One region of the Pseudomonas sp. FP1742 genome, then DNA from elsewhere that is predicted to be linked to it. Evidence: predicted binding sites of a transcription regulator. Region 1 holds the regulator's gene; each other region holds the start of a gene.
The links. Region 1 encodes sigma-54, which starts transcription at its own class of promoters, with help from an activator protein. Its sites were predicted from a motif close to ANTGGCATNNANNTTGCTNT; they were not measured.
Positions count from the first base shown of each region.

Region 2: a site for sigma-54 is predicted at 1,676-1,695, ahead of glnA (glutamate--ammonia ligase). Genes of this name have one in related genera too.
Region 3: a site for sigma-54 is predicted at 1,115-1,134, ahead of glnK (P-II family nitrogen regulator). Genes of this name have one in related genera too.

Region 1 covers NZ_CP117460.1:1,034,918-1,038,181, forward strand. The annotation lists gene ptsN (PTS IIA-like nitrogen regulatory protein PtsN) at 1-213, opposite strand, end outside; gene hpf (ribosome hibernation-promoting factor, HPF/YfiA family) at 226-534, opposite strand; gene PSH64_RS04450 (RNA polymerase factor sigma-54) at 614-2,107, opposite strand; gene lptB (LPS export ABC transporter ATP-binding protein) at 2,381-3,106, opposite strand; gene lptA (lipopolysaccharide transport periplasmic protein LptA) at 3,106-3,264, opposite strand, start outside.
Region 2 covers NZ_CP117460.1:395,071-398,334, forward strand. The annotation lists gene PSH64_RS01790 (chorismate mutase) at 1-40, opposite strand, end outside; gene glnA (glutamate--ammonia ligase) at 175-1,581, opposite strand; gene thiI (tRNA uracil 4-sulfurtransferase ThiI) at 1,910-3,264, shown strand, end outside.
Region 3 covers NZ_CP117460.1:6,412,428-6,415,691, reverse strand. The annotation lists gene PSH64_RS29205 (Bro-N domain-containing protein) at 1-203, opposite strand, end outside; gene PSH64_RS29200 (accessory factor UbiK family protein) at 662-922, opposite strand; gene glnK (P-II family nitrogen regulator) at 1,339-1,677, shown strand; gene PSH64_RS29190 (ammonium transporter) at 1,713-3,050, shown strand; gene PSH64_RS29185 (secondary thiamine-phosphate synthase enzyme YjbQ) at 3,264-3,264, shown strand, end outside.

The DNA of each region.
Region 1 (3,264 bases):
GAGCCGGCAGTGGGGGATCGCGATGCCGTTGCCGAAACCGGTAGAGCCGAGTTTCTCACGGGCAATCAAGGCCTCGAAGACGTCCTGCATTTCCAGATCCGGTACTTCGCGGTGGATAAGGTTGGCAATTTGTTCGAGGGCTTTCTTTTTACTGCCACCCGGCGCGTTCACCAGGGAACGGCCGGGGGTCAGGATGCTTTCAAGTCGGATCATGGGTTGGGAGTGTTAACGACCGGTCGCGCCCTGGAGGAGGCTCTGGGTCTTTTCCTTATGCTTTTTGAGTTGGCGATCCAGCTTGTCGGTCAGCAGGTCAATGGCGGCATACATGTCCGTATGCTCGGCATTGGCGACTACTTCTCCGCCGGGAATATGCAGCGTGGCTTCGATTTTCTGCAGCAGCTTCTCGACGTTCATCGTGACTTGCACGTTGGTGATCTTGTCGAAATGCCTCTCTAATCGTTCGAGTTTTTCGCCGATGTAGGTGCGAAGAGGTTCGGTCACTTCCAGTTGGTGTCCACTGATGTTGACTTGCATACAGCTTCTCCTTCGTTGCCAGTGCATAAAGCGGCAGGCAGAAATGCCTGCCACTGGAACGCTGTGGCGAGCCCGGCGGCTACATCAACCGCTTCCGTTCGCTGGAAGGCGCGATCCCCAGGGATTCGCGGTACTTGGCGACCGTACGACGGGCTACCTGAATGCCTTGTGCCTCCAGTAAACCAGCGATCTTGCTGTCACTCAACGGCTTTTTCTGATTTTCCGCGGCAACCAGTTTCTTGATGATCGCGCGGATCGCCGTAGACGAGCATTCCCCGCCTTCGGAGGTGCTGACGTGGCTGGAAAAAAAGTATTTCAGTTCATAGATGCCCCGTGGGGTATGCATGAATTTTTGCGTGGTCACCCGTGAAATCGTCGATTCATGCATGCCCACCGCTTCGGCGATGTCATGCAGCACCAACGGTTTCATGGCTTCGTCGCCGTACTCCAGAAAGCCGCGTTGATGCTCGACGATCTGAGTGGCTACTTTCATCAGGGTTTCGTTGCGGCTTTGCAGGCTCTTGATGAACCAGCGAGCCTCCTGCAACTGATTACGCATGAAAGTGTTATCTGCGCTGGTATCGGCGCGGCGCACGAAGCCGGCGTATTGGGCGTTGACCCGCAGGCGTGGCACCGACTCCTGGTTCAGCTCCACCAGCCAGCGCTCGTTGTCCTTGCGTACGATCACGTCGGGAACGACGTATTCGGCTTCGGTGGACTCGATTTGCGAGCCCGGGCGCGGGTTGAGGCTCTGGACCAGTTCGATCACCTGACGCAGTTCATCTTCCTTGAGCTTCATGCGGCGCATCAGCTGGCTGTAGTCGCGGCTGCCGAGCAGGTCGATGTAATCGGTGACCAGGCGCTTGGCCTCCGCCAGCCAAGGGGTCTTGGCGGGCAGTTGGCGCAGTTGCAGCAGCAGGCATTCACCCAGGTTGCGGGCGCCGATGCCGGCGGGTTCGAATTGCTGGATGCGGTGCAGGACGGCTTCGATTTCGTCCAGCTCGATGTCCAGTTCCGGATCGAAGGCCTCGAGGATTTCCTCGAGGGTCTCGTCCAGATAGCCCTGATTGTTGATGCAGTCGATCAGGGTCACGGCGATCAGGCGATCGGTGTCGGACATCGGTGCCAGGTTCAGTTGCCAGAGCAAATGGCTTTGCAGGCTTTCACCGACCGATGTGCGGGTGGTGAAGTCCCACTCGTCGTCATCGTTGCTCGGCAGGCTGCTGGCGCTGGTCTGGTAGACGTCTTCCCAGGCGGTGTCGACAGGCAATTCGTTGGGAATGCGCTCGTTCCAGTCGCCGTCCTCAAGGTTATCCACCGTCGGAGCGGTTTCCTGGTAGGAGGGTTCCTGAATGTCGGGGTTGGGTTTTTGTTCGGCGTTATCGGCCAAGGGGTCGGCGTTATCGAGGTCGTCGCCTTCTTCCTGGCGTTCGAGCATCGGATTGGACTCCAGGGCCTCCTGGATTTCCTGTTGCAGGTCCAGGGTCGACAATTGGAGCAGGCGGATAGCCTGTTGCAGCTGCGGTGTCATCGTCAGCTGCTGGCCCATTCTCAAGACTAGCGATGGTTTCATGGCAGGGGCTTAACACCTTATTCGCCGGCGCACATGCGCCATCCACTACAGGGCGCCGAAGCGCCAAACATAAGCAAATTATATGCCTGAAACTGAAGTGTTTGCCTAGAGCGCTGTAACAATAAAAAACTATAAAGCTTTATTGACACGTGGCCCTTGCTGATGGCTGAACACCTTTGGAGCGACGTGTTTGCCTGGAGCGCCGTAACAATAAAAACCTATTGATTTTTTATTGAAACAAGCGCCCGGGCGATTGGCCAGGCACCTCAGCGCTTACAGGCGGAACTCGTGGCCCAGATACACTTCCTTGACCAATTCGTTGGCCAGGATAGTGGCGGAGTCACCTTCAGCGATCAGTTGGCCATCGTTGACGATGTAGGCCGTTTCGCAGATGTCCAGGGTTTCACGGACGTTGTGGTCTGTGATCAGCACGCCAATGCCTTTGGCCTTGAGGTGATGGATGATCTGCTTGATGTCGCCCACCGAGATCGGGTCCACGCCGGCGAAAGGTTCGTCGAGGAGGATGAATTTCGGGTTGGTGGCCAGTGCTCGGGCGATTTCCACGCGGCGGCGTTCGCCACCGGACAGGCTCATCCCAAGGTTGTCCCGGATGTGGTGGATGTGAAATTCCTGCAGCAGGCTTTCCAGCTCTTTGCGGCGACCGGCCTTGTCGAGTTCCTTGCGGGTCTCGAGGATGGCCATGATGTTGTCGGCCACCGAAAGCTTGCGGAAGATCGACGCCTCTTGCGGCAGATAGCCGATGCCGGCTTTGGCGCGACCGTGCATGGGCTGGTGGCTGACGTCCAGGTCGTCGATCAGTACGCGGCCCTGGTCGGCCTGCACCAGGCCGACGATCATGTAGAAGCAGGTGGTCTTGCCGGCACCGTTGGGGCCAAGCAGGCCGACGATCTGACCGCTGTCGATGGACAGGCTGACGTCACGCACGACCTGGCGGCTCTTGTAGCTCTTGGCCAGATGCTGAGCTTTCAGAGTTGCCATTACTGGGCCTTTTGCTCGTCGGTTTTCTTTTTCGGCTGGATCACCATGTCGATGCGCGGACGCGCCTCGGTGACTTTGTTGCCCGTGGCGCGACCGGCGCTCGCAAGCTTCTTGACCGTGTCGTAGACGATTTTCTCGCCCTGGGTGGTGTTGTTGTC
Region 2 (3,264 bases), 640 kb from region 1:
GCAGGGCAGTGAGCAAGGCAAGGGATGAGCGTAGGCGCATGGAGGATCTCGACTTTATCGGGTGAAGGCCATGATGCACGCAACCGGGCATCCGATGACAGACGTTCGCCCACAAAAAAGGCCTCCCGAAGGAGGCCTCTCTTTTGTCACGCTGCGTAGTGCAGCGCTACCGGATCAGCAGCTGTAGTACAGCTCATATTCCAGTGGGTGTACGAAGGTACGAACTTTGATTTCTTCTTCGCTTTTCAGAGCGATGTAAGCGTCGATGAAGTCGTCGCTGAAAACGCCGCCTTTGGTCAGGAACGCACGACCTTTGTCCAGCTCTTCCAGGGCTTCTTTCAGGCTGCCGCAAACTTGTGGGATCTCTTTCGCCTCTTCAGGCGGCAGGTCGTACAGGTTTTTGTCAGCTGCGTCGCCAGGGTGGATCTTGTTCTGGATGCCGTCCAAGCCAGCCATCAACAGTGCAGCGAAGCCCAGGTACGGGTTGGCTGCCGGATCCGGGAAACGGGCTTCGATACGGCGAGCGCGAGGGCTGGACACGTAAGGAATACGGATCGAAGCGGAACGGTTGCGAGCCGAGTAGGCCAGCATCACTGGAGCTTCGAAACCTGGGACCAGACGCTTGTAGGAGTTGGTCGACGGGTTGGTGAAGCCGTTCAGAGCCTTACCGTGCTTGATGATGCCGCCGATGAAGTACAGGGCGGTATCGGACAGGCCGGCATAGCCTTCGCCAGCGAAGGTGTTCTTGCCATCTTTGGCGATGGACAGGTGAACGTGCATACCCGAACCGTTGTCGCCGTACAGCGGCTTAGGCATGAAGGTCGCGGTGCGTCCGTAGGCATCAGCTACGTTGTGTACGCAGTATTTCAGGGTCTGAACTTCGTCAGCCTTGGCCACCAGGGTGTTGAACTTCACACCGATTTCGTTCTGACCGGCAGTCGCCACTTCGTGGTGGTGAACTTCGATGGTCAGGCCCATTTCTTCCATGGCGTTGCACATGGAGGTACGGATTTCGTGGTCGTGGTCGAACGGCGGAACCGGGAAGTAGCCGCCTTTGACGCCTGGACGGTGGCCTTTGTTGCCGCCTTCCACGTCCTGGTCGGACATCCACGAACCTTGTTCGGAGTAGATTTTGAACATCGAGCCAGAGATGTCGGACTTGAACTTCACTTCGTCGAAGATGAAGAACTCAGGCTCTGGACCCACAAATACGGTGTCGCCAATACCGGTCGACTTCAGGTATTCCTCGGCACGCTTGGCGATCGCCCGTGGGTCACGGTCGTAGCCTTGCATGGTCGAAGGCTCGATCACGTCGCAAACCAGGATCAGGGTCGGCTCTTCGGTGAACGGGTCGAGAACGGCAGTGGTGTCGTCCGGCATCAGGATCATGTCGGAAGCTTCGATGCCTTTCCAGCCAGCGATGGAGGAACCGTCGAACATTTTGCCTTCTTCGAAGAAAGCTTCATCCAGCGCATCGCGAGCCGGCATGGTCACGTGGTGCTGAGTGCCTTTGGTGTCCGTGAAGCGCAGATCAATCCACTTGACGTCATGATCTTTGATGAGTTGAACCGACTTCGACATAGTGTCCTCCGGGTGGCTTAGGGCTAGTAATGGATGCCCTTAAATGTGGGTGATGCCGGCGCGAATACTCTGCCATGGCAACCTGCCTCACAAGGGAGCAAATTGCATGCCAGTGCCTCATCGTGGGTTTTTTGCCCCAATATCACGCTTCCAAGGAGGCGGCGCACCATAAAGCGCAAAATATCGCCCTGTAATGTAGCGTTGATTTCCATAAATGACCTGTTTTGGTGCGCGCAAAACCTTCTGCACATTAACTGGTTAAACCTTGAGCAATTTCCGCTATAATCCGCGCCCCCCTTTTTCGGCTGGCCCTGCGCGCGCTGTTTTCATGAAACTAATCGTAAAAGTCTTCCCCGAGATCACCATCAAGAGCCGCCCGGTACGGATGCGTTTCATCCGCCAATTGGCCAAAAACATCCGTACCGTGCTCCGCGATCTGGACCCGGCCGTGGTGGTGAACGGCGTGTGGGACAATCTCGAGCTGGAAACCCGCGTCAGCGACCCCAAAGCCCTCAAGGAGATGACCGAGCGCCTGAGCTGCATGCCGGGCATCGCGCATTTCCTGCAGGTCGATGAATACCCGTTGGGCGACTTCGACGACATCGTCGAGAAGTGCAAGCTGCACTTCGGCGATGCGCTGGCCGGGAAGATTTTCTCGGTGCGCTGCAAGCGTGCCGGCAAGCACGAATTCAGCTCCATGGACGTGGAGAAATACGTCGGCAGCCAACTGCGTCGTCAGTGCGGCGCCGCCGGTATTTCCCTGAAAGAGCCTGAAATCGAAGTTCGCATCGAAATTCGCGACAAACGGTTGTTCGTGATCCACAGCCAGCACAACAGCATCGGCGGTTATCCGCTGGGTGCCCTGGAACAGACGCTTGTGCTGATGTCCGGCGGCTTCGATTCCACCGTGGCTGCGTACCAGATCATGCGTCGCGGGCTGATGAGCCATTTCTGCTTCTTCAATCTGGGCGGGCGAGCCCATGAACTGGGCGTGATGGAAGTCGCGCACTTCATCTGGAAGAAGTACGGCAGCTCCCAGCGCGTGTTATTTGTCAGTGTGCCGTTCGAGGAAGTCCTGGGAGAAATTCTCGGGAAAGTCGATAACAGTCATATGGGCGTAGTTTTGAAGCGTATGATGTTACGCGCTGCTTCCCGTATTGCCGATCGGCTGGACATCGAAGCGCTGGTCACCGGCGAAGCGATTTCCCAGGTGTCGAGCCAGACATTGCCGAACCTGTCCGTGATCGACTGCGTGACCGACAAACTGGTCTTGCGTCCACTGATCGCCAGTCACAAGCAGGACATCATCGACCTGGCCAACGAAATCGGCACCGCCGACTTCGCCAGGCACATGCCGGAATACTGCGGGGTCATTTCGGTTAACCCGAAAACCCATGCCAAGCGTCCGCGCGTGGAGCATGAAGAGAAAGAATTCGACATGGCGGTGCTTGAGCGTGCGCTCGAGAACGCCAAACTGGTGCCGATCGATCGCGTGATCGACGAATTGGGCCAGGACTTGCAGATTGAAGAAGTCAGCGAAGCGCTGGCGGGCCAGATCATCATCGACATCCGTCACCCGGATGCCGCCGAAGACGACCCGCTGGAGCTTCCTGGTATCGAGGTACAGACGATGCCGTTTTATGCACTGAACGCTCGTTTCAAGGAACTGGACCCTACTCGCCA
Region 3 (3,264 bases), 1.3 Mb from region 1:
CGTTCGATGGTGCCGTGGATCAGCATTTGTACGGTTTGGTGTTGGTCGGGATCGAGTTTGCGTAATGCTCGTTCGTCCAGGAATAGCCTGAGCAATCGGCCGAGGTCGCGAGCGCTGAACCAGGCCTGGTTTTGCAGGAGGAGGGCGTGGAGGTGGAGTTTGTTGCGGGTGAAGACGTAGGGGATTAGATAGTTTTCGTCCATGGTGCAGTTCTCGGGATCAAATGAAGAAAACTGCCTCTGATCGTCGCCAAACGAAAAGGGTGGCAGCCATGCGCGGGTTGGCGAACCGGTGACGCCCGAAAACCGGTAGACCCGAAGGTCTCCCACGCATAGCCGCCATAATTCGAGATGGGAATAAATTCCTCGGTCGAATGTGGTCGCGGTGCGTCGGGGGCTTCCGGGTCGCCAAACCCAGAGCTGAACATTCAGCTGGGGATGAGCATAGAAACTGGAGGTCTTACGACGCAATCGGACGGCGGTGGTGTTCTTTGTAGGACGTTGCCGGGATGTTTGCGAGGCTTAGGATCAAAAGATCGCAGCCTTCGGCAGCTCCTACAAAGGTGATCTGTCCAGTATGGGAGGGCTGGTAGACCGAGGCGCCCGCTTTCGCGAGCAAGCCCGCTCCCACAGGGAATGCATTTCACAGAAGAGTCGGTGCGTTACTCGGCAGGTGGATTGAGCTTCGCTTCCAGCTCCGCCACTTTCGCCTCAAGGCTCTCCAGCCGGGCGCGGGTCCGCGCCAGCACAACCATTTGGCTATCGAATTCTTCACGGCTCACCAGATCCAGCTTGCTGAAGCCGCTCTGCAGCAGGGCCTTGAACTGGCTTTCGATTTCGCTTTTCGGCAGTGGGGTGTCGCCGCTGAAGAGGCGGGAGGCGGTGCCGCTCAGGGCATCGAGGAAGTCTTTGGGCGCGAGCATGGGAAAAGTCCTGTCAACAATGGCGGGCAGTGTACCACGCAGTGTCTATAGTCAATCTCGGCGGCTGCGATGCACGCTTTTCGCGCATGCGAGTGGGCGGCCGCGCACTGTTGTTGTGCGTAACCGTGGCGTCAACCGTGCGAAGGGGCCTGCGGCTGCGGCCAAGGGCTTGAAATCAATGGGTTTTGGATAGATGGCAAGCTTTCTGCTTAGTCGCTGGTGACCCATGCACTGATGCAGTCGCTGTGACGAATGCAGTGCGCCAAGCGGAACGGGGGAAGTTTCGTGCGGAGTGGTTAGCTGGCGTCGAACGGGCAGGTAAGGCCGACGATGCGTTACAAAGCCAGGCACTGCGCTTAGACTTGAGTCGGGTTTGTTTTCCTGGGGCAAGTCCACCAATTCGGGAGAGAGTTTTCATGAAGCTAGTCACTGCCATCATCAAGCCGTTCAAACTGGACGACGTGCGCGAGTCGCTGTCCGAGATCGGCGTGCAGGGCATTACCGTTACTGAAGTCAAAGGCTTCGGTCGGCAGAAGGGTCACACCGAGCTGTATCGCGGCGCGGAGTATGTGGTTGATTTTCTGCCCAAGGTGAAGATCGATGTCGCCATTGACGACAAGGATCTGGACCGGGTTATCGAGGCGATAACCAAGGCCGCCAACACCGGCAAGATCGGTGACGGCAAGATCTTCGTGGTCAATCTGGAACAGGCGATTCGCATCCGTACCGGCGAAACCGATACCGACGCAATCTAAGCCGCCACAAACCCAACGCCCCAGGAGAAAACAATATGACTCTGCGTAAAATCGCAGGGCTAGGAGCCCTGTTGTCCCTCGTAATGCCCGGCCTGGCCATGGCGGCAGACGAAGTGGCGGCCCCAGTCCTCAATTCCGGCGATACCGCCTGGATGATGACCTCGACAGCCCTGGTGCTGTTCATGACCATTCCCGGCCTCGCGCTGTTCTACGGCGGCATGGTTCGGTCGAAAAACATTCTTTCCGTGATGATGCAGTGCTTCGCCATTACCGGTCTGATCAGCGTGCTGTGGGTCATTTATGGCTACAGCGTCGCGTTCGACACCACTGGCATGGAACAGGGCGTCATCAATTTCAACTCGTTCTTCGGGAGCCTGAACAAGGCCTTCCTCGCCGGTATCACGCCTGCGAGTCTGACCGGGCCTGCGGCGCTGTTCCCTGAAGCAGTATTCGTCACCTTCCAGATGACCTTCGCCATCATTACCCCGGCGCTGATCGTCGGTGCCTTCGCCGAGCGGATGAAGTTCTCCGCCATGCTGATCTTCATGGGCGTGTGGTTCACTCTGGTTTACGCACCGATTGCGCACATGGTCTGGTCCGGTAACGGTGGCCTGTTGTGGGACTGGGGCGTGCTCGATTTCGCCGGCGGCACCGTGGTGCATATCAACGCCGGTGTGGCCGGTCTGATTGCCTGCCTGGTACTGGGCAAGCGTAAAGGTTTCCCGACCACTCCGATGGCTCCGCACAACCTCGGCTATACCCTGATGGGCGCCGCGATGTTGTGGGTCGGCTGGTTCGGTTTTAACGCCGGATCCGCTGCGGCTGCCAACGGCACCGCCGGCATGGCGATGCTGGTGACCCAGATCGCCACGGCCGCTGCGGCGCTGGGCTGGATGTTTGCCGAGTGGATCACTCACGGCAAACCAAGCGCACTGGGTATCGCTTCGGGTGTGGTGGCCGGTCTGGTTGCAATCACTCCGGCGGCAGGCACCGTGGGCCCGATGGGCGCCCTGGTGATCGGTCTGGCAGCAGGCGTGGTGTGCTTCTTCTGCGCCACGACTCTGAAACGCAAAATGGGTTACGACGACTCCCTCGATGCCTTCGGCGTGCACGGCATCGGCGGTATCCTCGGCGCGATCCTGACCGGTGTGTTCGCGGCACCGTCCCTGGGTGGTTTCGGTACCGTCACCGACATCGCGGCTCAAGTCTGGATTCAGTGCAAAGGTGTGGGCTTCACGGTGATCTACACCGCGATCGTCACCTTCATCATCCTCAAGGTGCTGGACGCCGTCATGGGTCTGCGTATCACTGAGGAAGAAGAGGCAGTTGGTATCGATCTGGCGCTGCACAACGAACGCGGCTACAACTTGTAAGCACGCCCGAAAAAAATTGCCCGGCTTGCCGGGCATTTTTTTGTCTGGATTTTGTCAGTGAAGGAGTGGCTGAAAGGTTTTTTCATACACGTTCAGGGGCGTTTATAACGGGCGTTTTTCTGCGGCCAATGGCTTACACGATTGAAGGAATATTAGGGCCTTTGTTTTTTCCCAGAGCGCGCTAGAATGCGCCCCGAACGTGCGGAGAACTGTA